Regions from separate parts of the Romboutsia sp. LXY-2 genome, predicted to be linked through region 2. Evidence: riboswitches for the same ligand, from Rfam matches in the RefSeq annotation. Region 2 holds a riboswitch; each other region holds the start of a gene.

Region 1 (3,219 bases), on a different contig from region 2:
TCCAGCAATGATTGAGAGAGCTATGTTAAACTTACTATCTAATGCAATTAAATTTACTAAAGAAAATGGAAATATATTTGTAAGTATGCATTATGATAAAGAATGGGTTCACATTAGAGTAAAAGATGATGGAATTGGTATTCCACTTGAGATACAGGGAATAATTTTTGATAGATTTATTCAAGGAGACAAGTCTTTAACTAGACTTAATGAAGGAAGTGGAATAGGGCTTAGTATTGTAAAGTCAATAGTAGAATTAAATGGTGGAGAGATATATTTAGAAAGTGATGAAGAGAATGGAACGGAATTTGAAATATTGCTTCCAAATAGAATGCTATTAGATGATAACTTAGATGAAGAATCTATATATGAAATTGATATTCAAAAAATAGAACTTGAACTTTCTGATATATACAAGCTATATGAATAAAATGAAATTTAATTGGGGGAAGAAATGACTAAAAATTTAAAATCAAAATTTATTAGTTTTTTACTGATAGCAACATTAGCTTTAACGGGGTGTAGCAATAATATTAGTAAAAAAGAAGAAAATATAAGTGTACCAAAAGATGTAGTTTTAAATAATTCAAGTGAAAACAATCAACAAGATAACAACATATCTGATTGTGTTGTGACTTATATAAACACAGGAAATAGCGATGCAATATTGATAGAACAAAATGGAAAATACTTATTGATAGACTCAGGAGATAATGATGATGAGTCTTATATGGTAAATTACTTAAAAAATAAAAACATATCTAAGTTAGATTACTTTATACTTACACATTTTGATGCTGACCATATAGGCGGAGCAGATAAAATAATTGACAATATGGATATAGGTAAGTTATTTGTTCCAAATGGAGATGCAGATACTAAAACGTATAGAGATTTTATCCAATCATCAGCTAACAAAAATGTATATCCATCTGTACCGCTAGAAGGTACGAAATTCAATTTAGGAAGTGCCGTTTTTGAAATTTATAATACCGATGGTGGAGAGAATAAAAATGATGATTCATTAGTTGTAAAAATAACTAATGGAGAAGATGTTTTTGCATTTATGGGTGATGCTGGGCAAGTTATAGAAAATAAGATAGTAAATAAGCTTGGAGATGTAGATGTTTTAAAGGCAGGGCATCATGGTAGTCATACTTCGAGTGGATATGATTTTGTTAAAGCAATAGACCCGGAATATGCAATAATATTAGTAGGAAAAAATAATAAGTATGGCCATCCTCATAAGGAGACTATGGACACTTTTGAAAAACTTAACATAAAAGTACACAGAAGTGATGAATGTGGAGAAGTTGTGTTTAAGTCTAGTGGGAATGGGGTATCTACAGATTGTAGTAATGGAAGCTATAGTATTGGAGAAAATAGTAAATATAGCGAAAGTTCTAATAACGACCAAACCGTTAATGACAAAAAAAGTGAAGAAGTAGTAAAAGATAATCAAGTTATTGCAAATAGTTCTACTGTTTATTGGACTCCAAATGGATCTGTATACCATACAACACAGAATTGCTCTACATTATCTAAGAGCAAAAATATATTAAATGGAACAATAGCAGAAAGTGGCAAACCAAGAGTTTGTAAAAGCTGTGGTAATTAATAAAAAAGTTGACAAAATTAGTCAAAGGTTTATAATGAAAGTATAATAAAATATAAAATTAGCTAGGGGAGCCATATGGCTGAGAGGATAATCCGACCCTTATACCTGATCTGGATAATGCCAGCGTAGGAAAGCTTAAATATAAACGTAATGAACATTAAAGATATGTTGTATTTGTTTGTAAGTAAAAGCTATACCTACCTGGGTATAGCTTTTTTTACGTATTAGGAAATTATAACAGCTAATTTTAGAATAATTATTAGGGGGAATAGAAAATGTTTAAATTAATTGAGAGAGTTAAAGAAGTGAATCCGCTAGTATTGCATTACACAAATTATGTAACAATAAATGATTGTGCAAACACTACTTTAGCGGTAGGTGCAAGTCCATTAATGAGTTCATCATATGAAGAAGTGGAAGATATTGTTAGCGTCTGTAATTCTGTAGTAATAAATATTGGTACAATGAATAGTGGACTAGTAGATTTATATGTTTTAGCAGGAAAAGCTGCAAATAAATATAATAAGCCTGTGATCTTAGATCCTGTAGGAGTATTTGCTACTAAAGCTAGAACAGAATTAACTAACAAACTTTTAAATGAAGTTAAGTTTGATGTTGTCAAAGGAAATGTAGCTGAAATTAAGTTTATAGGGGGATTCGATGTAAACGGAAAAGGTGTGGACTCATTTGATGATGAGGTAGATGCTACAGAGATTATAAAAAAAGTTGCTAAAAAGCTAGAATGTGTAGTTGTGGCAACTGGTAAAGTAGATATAGTTACAGATGGAGAAGAATTATACAAAGTAGAAAATGGTGATGAGAAGTTAAAGAACATAACTGGTACAGGATGCATGACGGCAAGTTTAATAGGTAGTTACTTACCTTGTAGTGAAAATAAGTTAGAGGCTGCAACTATGGGTGTACTTACAATGTCATTATCAGGTGAACTTGCAAACAAGCAAAATCCGCCTATAGGAACTTTTAGAGTCAACTTAATGAATGAAATATATGAACTAAATACAGAAAAGTTAGAAAAATATTCTAGATTACAAAAAGCTTAGATAATAGACTGGAGGAGATTAAATTATGTTATTTACGGATTACCTATTTGAAGGAAGTAGAGATATATGGGAGGCTTACTTAGAGCATCCGTTTTTAATAGAACTTGCAAAGGGAAATTTAGATAAAGAAAAGTTTAAAGACTACTTAATACAAGACTACTTATATCTAAAAGAGTATGCAAAGGTATTTTGTATGGCTGTTGTAAAATGTAAAACATTAAAAGAGATGAGAACTTTTTATGATGGTGTAGATGGAATAATAAATGACGAAACCGCTACTCACATAACTTACCTTAAAAACTTTGGAGTGGATATTGAAACACTAGAAAGTTATGAATATCATATGACAAATGAAAGTTACACTAGTTATATGAAAGGTATTGCTATGACTGGAAGTGTTCAAGAAATAGCAGCTACAATATTACCATGTACATGGAGCTATAGTTTTATAGGAACTCGTTTAAAGGAAAAGTATAAGGACTCATATGAAGATAACTTCTTTAAACCTTGGATAGAGACATATAGTAATGAAGGATACAC
Region 2 (3,219 bases):
TGTCTAGTTGATCTTCTAAATTTAATAAAGTTTAATAAATTATCACTATCAACATCAAATTTCTCTTTATCGTATTCTATAACATCATCCATGTTATATTCGTCTGTAGTAATAGCATACTTAGGGCATATTGCTACACAGTGACCACACTTTATACAATTATTATTATTAATATCTGCTTTATTATCTACTAATGATATACACCTTGTAGGACAGTCTTTAATACATAATTCACATGAAATACATTTTTCTTTGTTTACATTCATCATAATATTTAATCTCCTCAAATAAGAATTTGACATAAATTAATAAAATATCTATAATTATTAATTATAGTTTATTTACTATGTTTTTAATTATAGCATTGGTAAATCAGTAATGTCTAATTGAAAATTTTCATACTTATATAACTATTGGTTATATAAACTGTATATAAAACCAATTTATGAAATTATTATAAAATATTTTCTATACTATTAAAGGAGGTAATATGAACTTACAACAGTTAGAGTATTTTAAAACTATTGCAGAAACAGAAAACTTCACTATAGCATCACAAAAATTAGCAGTATCTCAGCCTGCCTTAAGTAAAGCAATAGCAAAATTAGAAGAAGAGCTTGAAGTACCGCTTTTTAAAAAAGAAGGTAGAAATATAAAGCTTACATCCTTTGGAAATATATTTTTAAATCATATAAGTAAAGCATTAGAAGAAATAGAAAAGGGTATAAAGGAATTAAAAAAAATAACCGATGCTGATACGGGAACAATTTCAATTTCTTCAACTTCTAACGTTGGTACGTACTTTATGCCTCTTGTAATTAGTGTATTTTTTAATAATAATCCTAATGCTAAATTCCAGTTTAATTATCAATCAAGAGTAGATATGTTAATGGATTTAAAAAATAGTAATATTGAATTATGCTTTTTTGATACACAAGATTCTATTTCAGAAAATAGCGACATAGAATTTATTCCAATAAAAAAAGAAGAATATGTTTTAATAGTTCCTAAAAATCATAAACTTGCAAATGAAGAAGAAGTTTCTTTAAAAGACTTAAAAGACGAGTATTTTGTTTCATCATGTGAAATAAATGAAGATAAAATGCAGTGGTATAAAAATTCATTAGGATATATACCAAAGATTTCAATTAAACCAAGCAGTTCTACTATATTTGAAGGTTTGGTAGCTACTGGTGCAGGAATAAGTATTATACCTAATACGCCCTTAATAAATAAAAATTTAGTATCAGTAATTAAAATTAAAGAAGAAATAAAAAACAGTATAATATATATGGGTTGGATGAAAAATTCATATCTTTCACCTATATGTAAATCCTTTAAAGACTTTGTAATTTCATCAGATTATGGTAAATAAGAGTTAGCATATACTAACTCTTATTTACGTATAAAAAGCGTTATTATAAAGTAAATATAATCGAAATGGTTTACATAATTTAGTTATAGTTAATTTTAAAAAGATATATTTATTTAATGTATAATAAAAACACAAATGAAAAACCTATTATTACTATATGAATTTCTGAATTTATATTAACAAAATAAAAGGAGAGTAAAAGATGGCTAATATAATAAACACAAATGAATTTGTAAATGAAGTAGAATATAAAGAAGGAGTGGTTGTAGTTGATTTCTTTGCAACATGGTGTGGACCTTGCAAAATGCTTTCACCAGTATTTGAATCATTAGCAGAAGAAATGGAAGACAAAGCAGATTTCTTTAAAGTTGATATAGATGAAAGCATGGATCTTGCACAAAAATTTACAGTAACTACAGTTCCAACTGTAATAGTTTTTAAGGATGGTAAAGAAAAAGATAGATTAGTAGGATTTATTCCTGAAAAAAGCTTAAAAGAAAAAATTGAAGAATACATATAAATCTAATAATTTAATTGATTTTTGTAAAGAATAGAGTTACAATACAATTGTAAAATAAAATATTAGCTAGGGGTGTCGAAAGACTGAGAGATGAAAATCAACCCTTGTACCTGATCTGGATAATGCCAGCGTAGGAAAGCAGATTTATATACTTTTTTGTAATGTAATCAAAAAGCTATGTTCCTATGTGGAATATAGCTTTTTTTAGTATATAAAACTCTCAATCAAGGTATAGCTAAAAATTAGGGGGATAAAATGAATTACTCAACACAAATGGATGCTGCAAAAAAAGGAATAATAACAAAAGAAATGCAAATTGTTGCTACTAAAGAAAGTAAAAAAATAGAGGAAATATTAGAATTAGTAGCAAAAGGACAAATAGCAATACCAGCAAATAAAAATCATAAATCATTAAGTGCTGAAGGTGTTGGAAAAGGCTTAAGAACTAAAATAAATGTTAATTTAGGAATATCTAAAGACTGCTGCGATTATGATAAAGAATTAGAGAAGGTTAGAGTAGCACTTAATATGGGAGCTGAAGCTATAATGGACCTTTCTAATTATGGAAAAACAGAAGGTTTAAGAAAGAATATAGTTAATATGTCAAGTGCAATGATAGGTACTGTGCCTATGTATGATGCCATTGGGTTTTATGATAAAGAATTAAAAGATATTACAGTAGACGAATTTTTTAAAGTAGTTGAGAAACATGGAGAAGATGGTGTGGATTTTATTACTGTACATGCCGGTCTTAATAGAGAGTCTGTTGAAACCTTAAAAAGAAATAAAAGATTAACTCATATAGTTTCAAGAGGTGGATCTCTTTTATATGCTTGGATGGAGCTAAATAATGCAGAAAATCCTTTTTATGAGTATTATGATAGACTACTAGAAATATGTGCACAGTATGATATGACAATATCTTTAGGAGATGCTTTAAGACCTGGTTCAATAAATGATGCAACAGATGCCTGCCAAATAAAAGAATTAATAACATTGGGAGAGCTAACTAAAAGGGCTTGGGAGAAAAATGTACAAATAATAGTAGAAGGTCCTGGTCATATGGCTATAAATGAAATAGAAGCCAATATGGTACTTCAAAAGAAGCTTTGCCATGGAGCACCTTTTTATGTATTAGGTCCAATAGTAACGGATGTAGCTCCAGGATATGACCATATAACTTCTGCAATAGGTGGAGCAATAGCAGCAACCTATGGTGCAGACTTCTTATGTTATGTAACTCCAGCAGAGCATTTAAGACTTCCTGATTTAGACGATATGAAAGAAGGAATAGTAGCAGCTAAGATTGCAGCCCATGCAGCAG
Region 3 (3,219 bases), 390 kb from region 2:
AAAGATAAATTATATAACTAATTTTTTACTAAGGTACCTTCATTTAATAATTCAAAGCCTTCTTCATTTACAAGGAAATCATATAATTCAAAGGCATCGTATTTACAAAAATTATCTAAACAGAATCGTGTATCTTCTTCTAACTTATCGAATTCATCATAGTAATCAAATGTTACTGCCATTTTTACCATGTAGTCTCTAAGTTTATCCATATCAACTAGTTTATATGCATATTCTATTTCAAGTTCTTTTCTATCTATCATGTTCTTAACTACATTTAATAAGTATTTCTTATCATCAAAATTTATTATTATTGGATTAACATTGTTTTTGATATCAACTATCTTTGATTTAAGCTCAGAAAAACATTCACTTAAATTATTCATAACAAATGATTCATATCCACTTTGGTTAAATAAACCTTGAACATCTGATATTAATAGATTATTCATATGACTTCTAAACATTAATAATCCAAAGTTATTATAAGTAGGGTCTTCAACCGGTTCTCCACTTTGTGTTTCAAATATTGGGTGAAGATGTTTGTGATATTTAGCTATTGAGCATCTAAATAAATCGCCTTCACGACCTTCAGGTAGACTATTAATAATAAAATCATCCATGTCGCTTCCTAAAAAGACTTTTTTATTTAATAATATATCTTTTATTTTATCTATACTTTCTTTATAAATATCTAAATTATCTTCTTTAACTAGTATTTTTAATATTATCTCTTTATATATTTTATTTAAAATATTGTTTAACTCTAAATTGTAGTCGTATTTCATATTGTTGCCTCCATTGATTATGATATTAGCTATATACCCTAAAAAACGAGAAGTAATCTTATTAAAATAAAATTATAAAAGAAAAATATGTGTCTAAGGATTATCTGAAGAATAACTAAATGTTGACATTAAAGTCAAAAGTATTATAATTAACTTGTAAAGAGAATAGCTAGGGGAGCCAATGGCTGAGAGGAAATATCCGACCCTTATACCTGAACTGGGTAATGCCAGCGTAGGAAAGCTTATATATTGTAATCATGGAGTTATCTTCGATATTAATTGTTAGTAGCTTATACCATGGATAAAATATAAGTTTATCTATAGGTATGTTATTATGATTTATATTTTAGATAACTTTTTTATGCAAAATTTAAGGGGGACAGGAATGAGAAATTACCAAATACCAACATTAACAATAGCTGGTTCAGACTCAAGTGGAGGAGCAGGTGTACAAGCTGATTTAAAAGCATTTAGTGCAATAGGTACATATGGGATGAGTGTAATAACAGCAATTACTGCTCAAAACACACAAGGAGTTTTTGAAGTTGAAGAATTAAGTCAAAATATAATAAAAAAGCAAATAGAAGTAGTATTTAATGACATAAGACCTAAAGCTACAAAAATAGGTATGGTATCAAGTCCAGAAATAATACTTGAAATAGCTAATACTTTAAAGAAGTACAATCCAGAAAATTTAGTTGTAGACCCAGTTATGATATCAAAGAGTGGGTTTTCACTGCTTAGAAAAGAAGCAAAAAAAAATCTAATAAAGTATTTAATACCAATGGCATACATTATAACTCCAAATGTTCCTGAAGCTGAAGAGATTACTGGTATGAAGATAAATACTTTAGACGATATGAAAATAGCTGGTGAGAAAATTCTAGAAATGGGACCTAAGCATGTGCTAATGAAAGGCGGCCACTTAGAGGGAGATGCTATAGATATATTAATGGGAAAAGATATATATGAAGTTTACGAAAGTAAAAGGTTAGATAGAAAAAATACTCATGGTACAGGATGTACTATATCTTCAGCTATAGCTTCACACTTAGCGTTAGGATATGATATAAAGGAATCAGTATCTTTAAGTAAGACATATATTACTGATGCAATAAAAAATAGCTTTGATATTGGACATGGTGTAGGACCAGTACATCATTTTTATAAATTTGAAAAATAATCGTTGGAGGAATTAGATAATTCTAATATTAATATTATGAAAAATAAATTAAAAGAAGATTTAAAACTATACTTAGTAACCGATAGTGATATCTTAAAAAATAGAGATTTTTATAAGTGTATAGAAGATGCATTAAAAGGTGGAGTAACTATGGTTCAACTAAGAGAGAAAGATGCATCTGGAAAAGAATTTTTAGAAAAAGCGTTAAAGTTAAGAGAATTAACTAAAAAATATAATACCACATTCATTATAAATGATAGAGTAGATATTGCATTGCTTTGTGATGCAGATGGAGTACATGTAGGCCAAAGTGATATAGATGCGAAACATGTAAGAACTTTAATAGGTCCAGATAAGATACTTGGAGTTTCAGCTAGAGATATTGAAGAAGCAAGAGCTGCTTATGAGAATGGTGCTGATTATATAGGTGTAGGAGCTATGTATTCAACATCAACAAAACTTGACGCTAAGTCAGTTTCTTTTGATACAGTAAAAGCTATAAAGGAAAATACTAATATGCCAATAGTTCTTATAGGTGGTATAAATTTAGATAATTTTGAAGAATTGAAAAGTTTAAACTGCGATGGATATGCAATAGTATCAGCCATATTAAAAGCAAATGACATATACTTAGAAACAAAAAAGTGGACAGAAAAAAATTAATCAATAAAAAATAATACTAGCAAAATAAATAGGATATGTAAGATTTTAATCTTCACATATCCTATCTTTATATTAACCTACTACATAGGAGGAATAATATTTTCTAGAGTACTATTTTTTATAAGGAACTTTTTTAGGTGGTATATATTGTTCCTTTGTTTGTCCAGCAGGACCTTGAGTACCAGTATCTCCCTTAGGACCTTGAGGACCCATCGGTCCAGTAGGGCCTTGAGAACCAGTGTCACCTTTAGGGCCTTGAGGACCCATTGGTCCAGTCGGACCAGCAGGGCCTTGAGAGCCAGTATCTCCCTTAGGACCTTTACTTCCTGTACCAGTAGAACCTGCTACGCCAGTATCACCTTGAGGACCCTTAGGGCCAGCAGGACCTTGAGGACCCATAGGACCCATAGGACCAGCAGGGCCTTGAGGACCTACATCACCCTTATCCCCTTTAGGACCTTTAGAGCCGGCTGAACCAGAAGAACCAGCAGGACCTTGAGGACCTATATCACCTTTGTCCCCTTTAGGCCCTTTAGGACCCATTGGTCCAGCAGGACCTTGTGGGCCAGCCACGCCAGCTCCAGA
Region 4 (3,219 bases), on a different contig from region 2:
ATAATAATCCTAATGCTAAATTCCAGTTTAATTATCAATCAAGAGTAGATATGTTAATGGATTTAAAAAATAGTAATATTGAATTATGCTTTTTTGATACACAAGATTCTATTTCAGAAAATAGCGACATAGAATTTATTCCAATAAAAAAAGAAGAATATGTTTTAATAGTTCCTAAAAATCATAAACTTGCAAATGAAGAAGAAGTTTCTTTAAAAGACTTAAAAGACGAGTATTTTGTTTCATCATGTGAAATAAATGAAGATAAAATGCAGTGGTATAAAAATTCATTAGGATATATACCAAAGATTTCAATTAAACCAAGCAGTTCTACTATATTTGAAGGTTTGGTAGCTACTGGTGCAGGAATAAGTATTATACCTAATACGCCCTTAATAAATAAAAATTTAGTATCAGTAATTAAAATTAAAGAAGAAATAAAAAACAGTATAATATATATGGGTTGGATGAAAAATTCATATCTTTCACCTATATGTAAATCCTTTAAAGACTTTGTAATTTCATCAGATTATGGTAAATAAGAGTTAGCATATACTAACTCTTATTTACGTATAAAAAGCGTTATTATAAAGTAAATATAATCGAAATGGTTTACATAATTTAGTTATAGTTAATTTTAAAAAGATATATTTATTTAATGTATAATAAAAACACAAATGAAAAACCTATTATTACTATATGAATTTCTGAATTTATATTAACAAAATAAAAGGAGAGTAAAAGATGGCTAATATAATAAACACAAATGAATTTGTAAATGAAGTAGAATATAAAGAAGGAGTGGTTGTAGTTGATTTCTTTGCAACATGGTGTGGACCTTGCAAAATGCTTTCACCAGTATTTGAATCATTAGCAGAAGAAATGGAAGACAAAGCAGATTTCTTTAAAGTTGATATAGATGAAAGCATGGATCTTGCACAAAAATTTACAGTAACTACAGTTCCAACTGTAATAGTTTTTAAGGATGGTAAAGAAAAAGATAGATTAGTAGGATTTATTCCTGAAAAAAGCTTAAAAGAAAAAATTGAAGAATACATATAAATCTAATAATTTAATTGATTTTTGTAAAGAATAGAGTTACAATACAATTGTAAAATAAAATATTAGCTAGGGGTGTCGAAAGACTGAGAGATGAAAATCAACCCTTGTACCTGATCTGGATAATGCCAGCGTAGGAAAGCAGATTTATATACTTTTTTGTAATGTAATCAAAAAGCTATGTTCCTATGTGGAATATAGCTTTTTTTAGTATATAAAACTCTCAATCAAGGTATAGCTAAAAATTAGGGGGATAAAATGAATTACTCAACACAAATGGATGCTGCAAAAAAAGGAATAATAACAAAAGAAATGCAAATTGTTGCTACTAAAGAAAGTAAAAAAATAGAGGAAATATTAGAATTAGTAGCAAAAGGACAAATAGCAATACCAGCAAATAAAAATCATAAATCATTAAGTGCTGAAGGTGTTGGAAAAGGCTTAAGAACTAAAATAAATGTTAATTTAGGAATATCTAAAGACTGCTGCGATTATGATAAAGAATTAGAGAAGGTTAGAGTAGCACTTAATATGGGAGCTGAAGCTATAATGGACCTTTCTAATTATGGAAAAACAGAAGGTTTAAGAAAGAATATAGTTAATATGTCAAGTGCAATGATAGGTACTGTGCCTATGTATGATGCCATTGGGTTTTATGATAAAGAATTAAAAGATATTACAGTAGACGAATTTTTTAAAGTAGTTGAGAAACATGGAGAAGATGGTGTGGATTTTATTACTGTACATGCCGGTCTTAATAGAGAGTCTGTTGAAACCTTAAAAAGAAATAAAAGATTAACTCATATAGTTTCAAGAGGTGGATCTCTTTTATATGCTTGGATGGAGCTAAATAATGCAGAAAATCCTTTTTATGAGTATTATGATAGACTACTAGAAATATGTGCACAGTATGATATGACAATATCTTTAGGAGATGCTTTAAGACCTGGTTCAATAAATGATGCAACAGATGCCTGCCAAATAAAAGAATTAATAACATTGGGAGAGCTAACTAAAAGGGCTTGGGAGAAAAATGTACAAATAATAGTAGAAGGTCCTGGTCATATGGCTATAAATGAAATAGAAGCCAATATGGTACTTCAAAAGAAGCTTTGCCATGGAGCACCTTTTTATGTATTAGGTCCAATAGTAACGGATGTAGCTCCAGGATATGACCATATAACTTCTGCAATAGGTGGAGCAATAGCAGCAACCTATGGTGCAGACTTCTTATGTTATGTAACTCCAGCAGAGCATTTAAGACTTCCTGATTTAGACGATATGAAAGAAGGAATAGTAGCAGCTAAGATTGCAGCCCATGCAGCAGATATAGCCAAAGGAGTTAATGGTGCAAAAAATTGGGACTATAAAATGAGTAAAGCAAGAGCTGATATTAACTTTGATGAAATGATAAATTTAGCTCTAGATCCAGAAAAGCCAAGAAAATATAGAGAAAGTTCAATACCTGATGAGAAGGAAAGCTGTACTATGTGTGGTAAAATGTGTTCGATGAGAACTATGAAAAAATTAATGAATGGTGAAAATCCACAACTATAATAAATATTAAATATAATTAAGGGTACCTAGAAGTACCCTTAATTTATTTTATCTTAAAGAAACTATTCCCAAATAGACATTAAAGTTGATTTAAAATCATCTAACTTAGCTTTAACATCAGAAGTAGGTTGTGCTAATATGCCTTCTAGCATTATTGCTGATTCACGGTATGCACTATCTGCATTTGGCATAACAGGATTTGTATATAAATCTTTAGTAGCTTCAGATACTATTGGTGCAACTAAGCTACCAGATTTTTTATATTCATCTGATTCTATTGCGCTCTTTCTTACAGGAATATAACCAGTTTCTTTAGCCCAAGTTATTTGATTTTCTTTAGTTGTTAAAAACTTTAAGTATTCAATAGCTGCAGTTCTTTGCTCAGCTGAAGCATTTGTAAATACATATAAATCAGTTCCTTGTTGCATTCTATGTTTTGCAGGATATGGTACAACACCAACTTCAAACTTATCGCTAACTCCTGAAGTAACAAAACTTTCTCCAGCATTTGATCCTACAAACATACCAATAGTTTCGTTAGCAAAAGGTCCAGATAAGAATTTATCAGTACCAGCTATTCTAAAGTATCCATCTTTTATACCA

What was found. Region 2 has a riboswitch for thiamine pyrophosphate ahead of thiC (phosphomethylpyrimidine synthase ThiC). Riboswitches for the same ligand answer to the same signal wherever they lie in the genome.
Region 1: linked by a shared signal. The riboswitch ahead of thiM (hydroxyethylthiazole kinase) and the one ahead of thiC (phosphomethylpyrimidine synthase ThiC) in region 2 are both predicted to bind thiamine pyrophosphate.
Region 3: linked by a shared signal. The riboswitch ahead of thiD (bifunctional hydroxymethylpyrimidine kinase/phosphomethylpyrimidine kinase) and the one ahead of thiC (phosphomethylpyrimidine synthase ThiC) in region 2 are both predicted to bind thiamine pyrophosphate.
Region 4: linked by a shared signal. The riboswitch ahead of thiC (phosphomethylpyrimidine synthase ThiC) and the one ahead of thiC (phosphomethylpyrimidine synthase ThiC) in region 2 are both predicted to bind thiamine pyrophosphate.

What each region holds. Positions count from the first base shown of each region.
Region 1 covers NZ_JBKFGI010000006.1:191,093-194,311, reverse strand. Annotated here, with positions in the region: gene ACI48P_RS12065 (sensor histidine kinase) at 1-430, shown strand, start outside; gene ACI48P_RS12060 (ComEC/Rec2 family competence protein) at 455-1,618, shown strand; TPP riboswitch at 1,673-1,767, shown strand; gene thiM (hydroxyethylthiazole kinase) at 1,894-2,679, shown strand; gene tenA (thiaminase II) at 2,705-3,219, shown strand, end outside.
Region 2 covers NZ_JBKFGI010000003.1:492,657-495,875, forward strand. Annotated here, with positions in the region: gene ACI48P_RS08100 (nitroreductase family protein) at 1-269, opposite strand, end outside; gene ACI48P_RS08105 (LysR family transcriptional regulator) at 491-1,375, shown strand; gene trxA (thioredoxin) at 1,578-1,895, shown strand; TPP riboswitch at 1,954-2,049, shown strand; gene thiC (phosphomethylpyrimidine synthase ThiC) at 2,151-3,219, shown strand, end outside.
Region 3 covers NZ_JBKFGI010000003.1:106,729-109,947, forward strand. Annotated here, with positions in the region: gene ACI48P_RS06350 (hypothetical protein) at 18-788, opposite strand; TPP riboswitch at 950-1,044, shown strand; gene thiD (bifunctional hydroxymethylpyrimidine kinase/phosphomethylpyrimidine kinase) at 1,174-1,971, shown strand; gene thiE (thiamine phosphate synthase) at 1,975-2,634, shown strand; gene ACI48P_RS06365 (hypothetical protein) at 2,746-3,219, opposite strand, start outside.
Region 4 covers NZ_JBKFGI010000004.1:164,567-167,785, forward strand. Annotated here, with positions in the region: gene ACI48P_RS09085 (LysR family transcriptional regulator) at 1-542, shown strand, start outside; gene trxA (thioredoxin) at 745-1,062, shown strand; TPP riboswitch at 1,121-1,216, shown strand; gene thiC (phosphomethylpyrimidine synthase ThiC) at 1,318-2,616, shown strand; gene ACI48P_RS09100 (ABC transporter substrate-binding protein) at 2,679-3,219, opposite strand, start outside.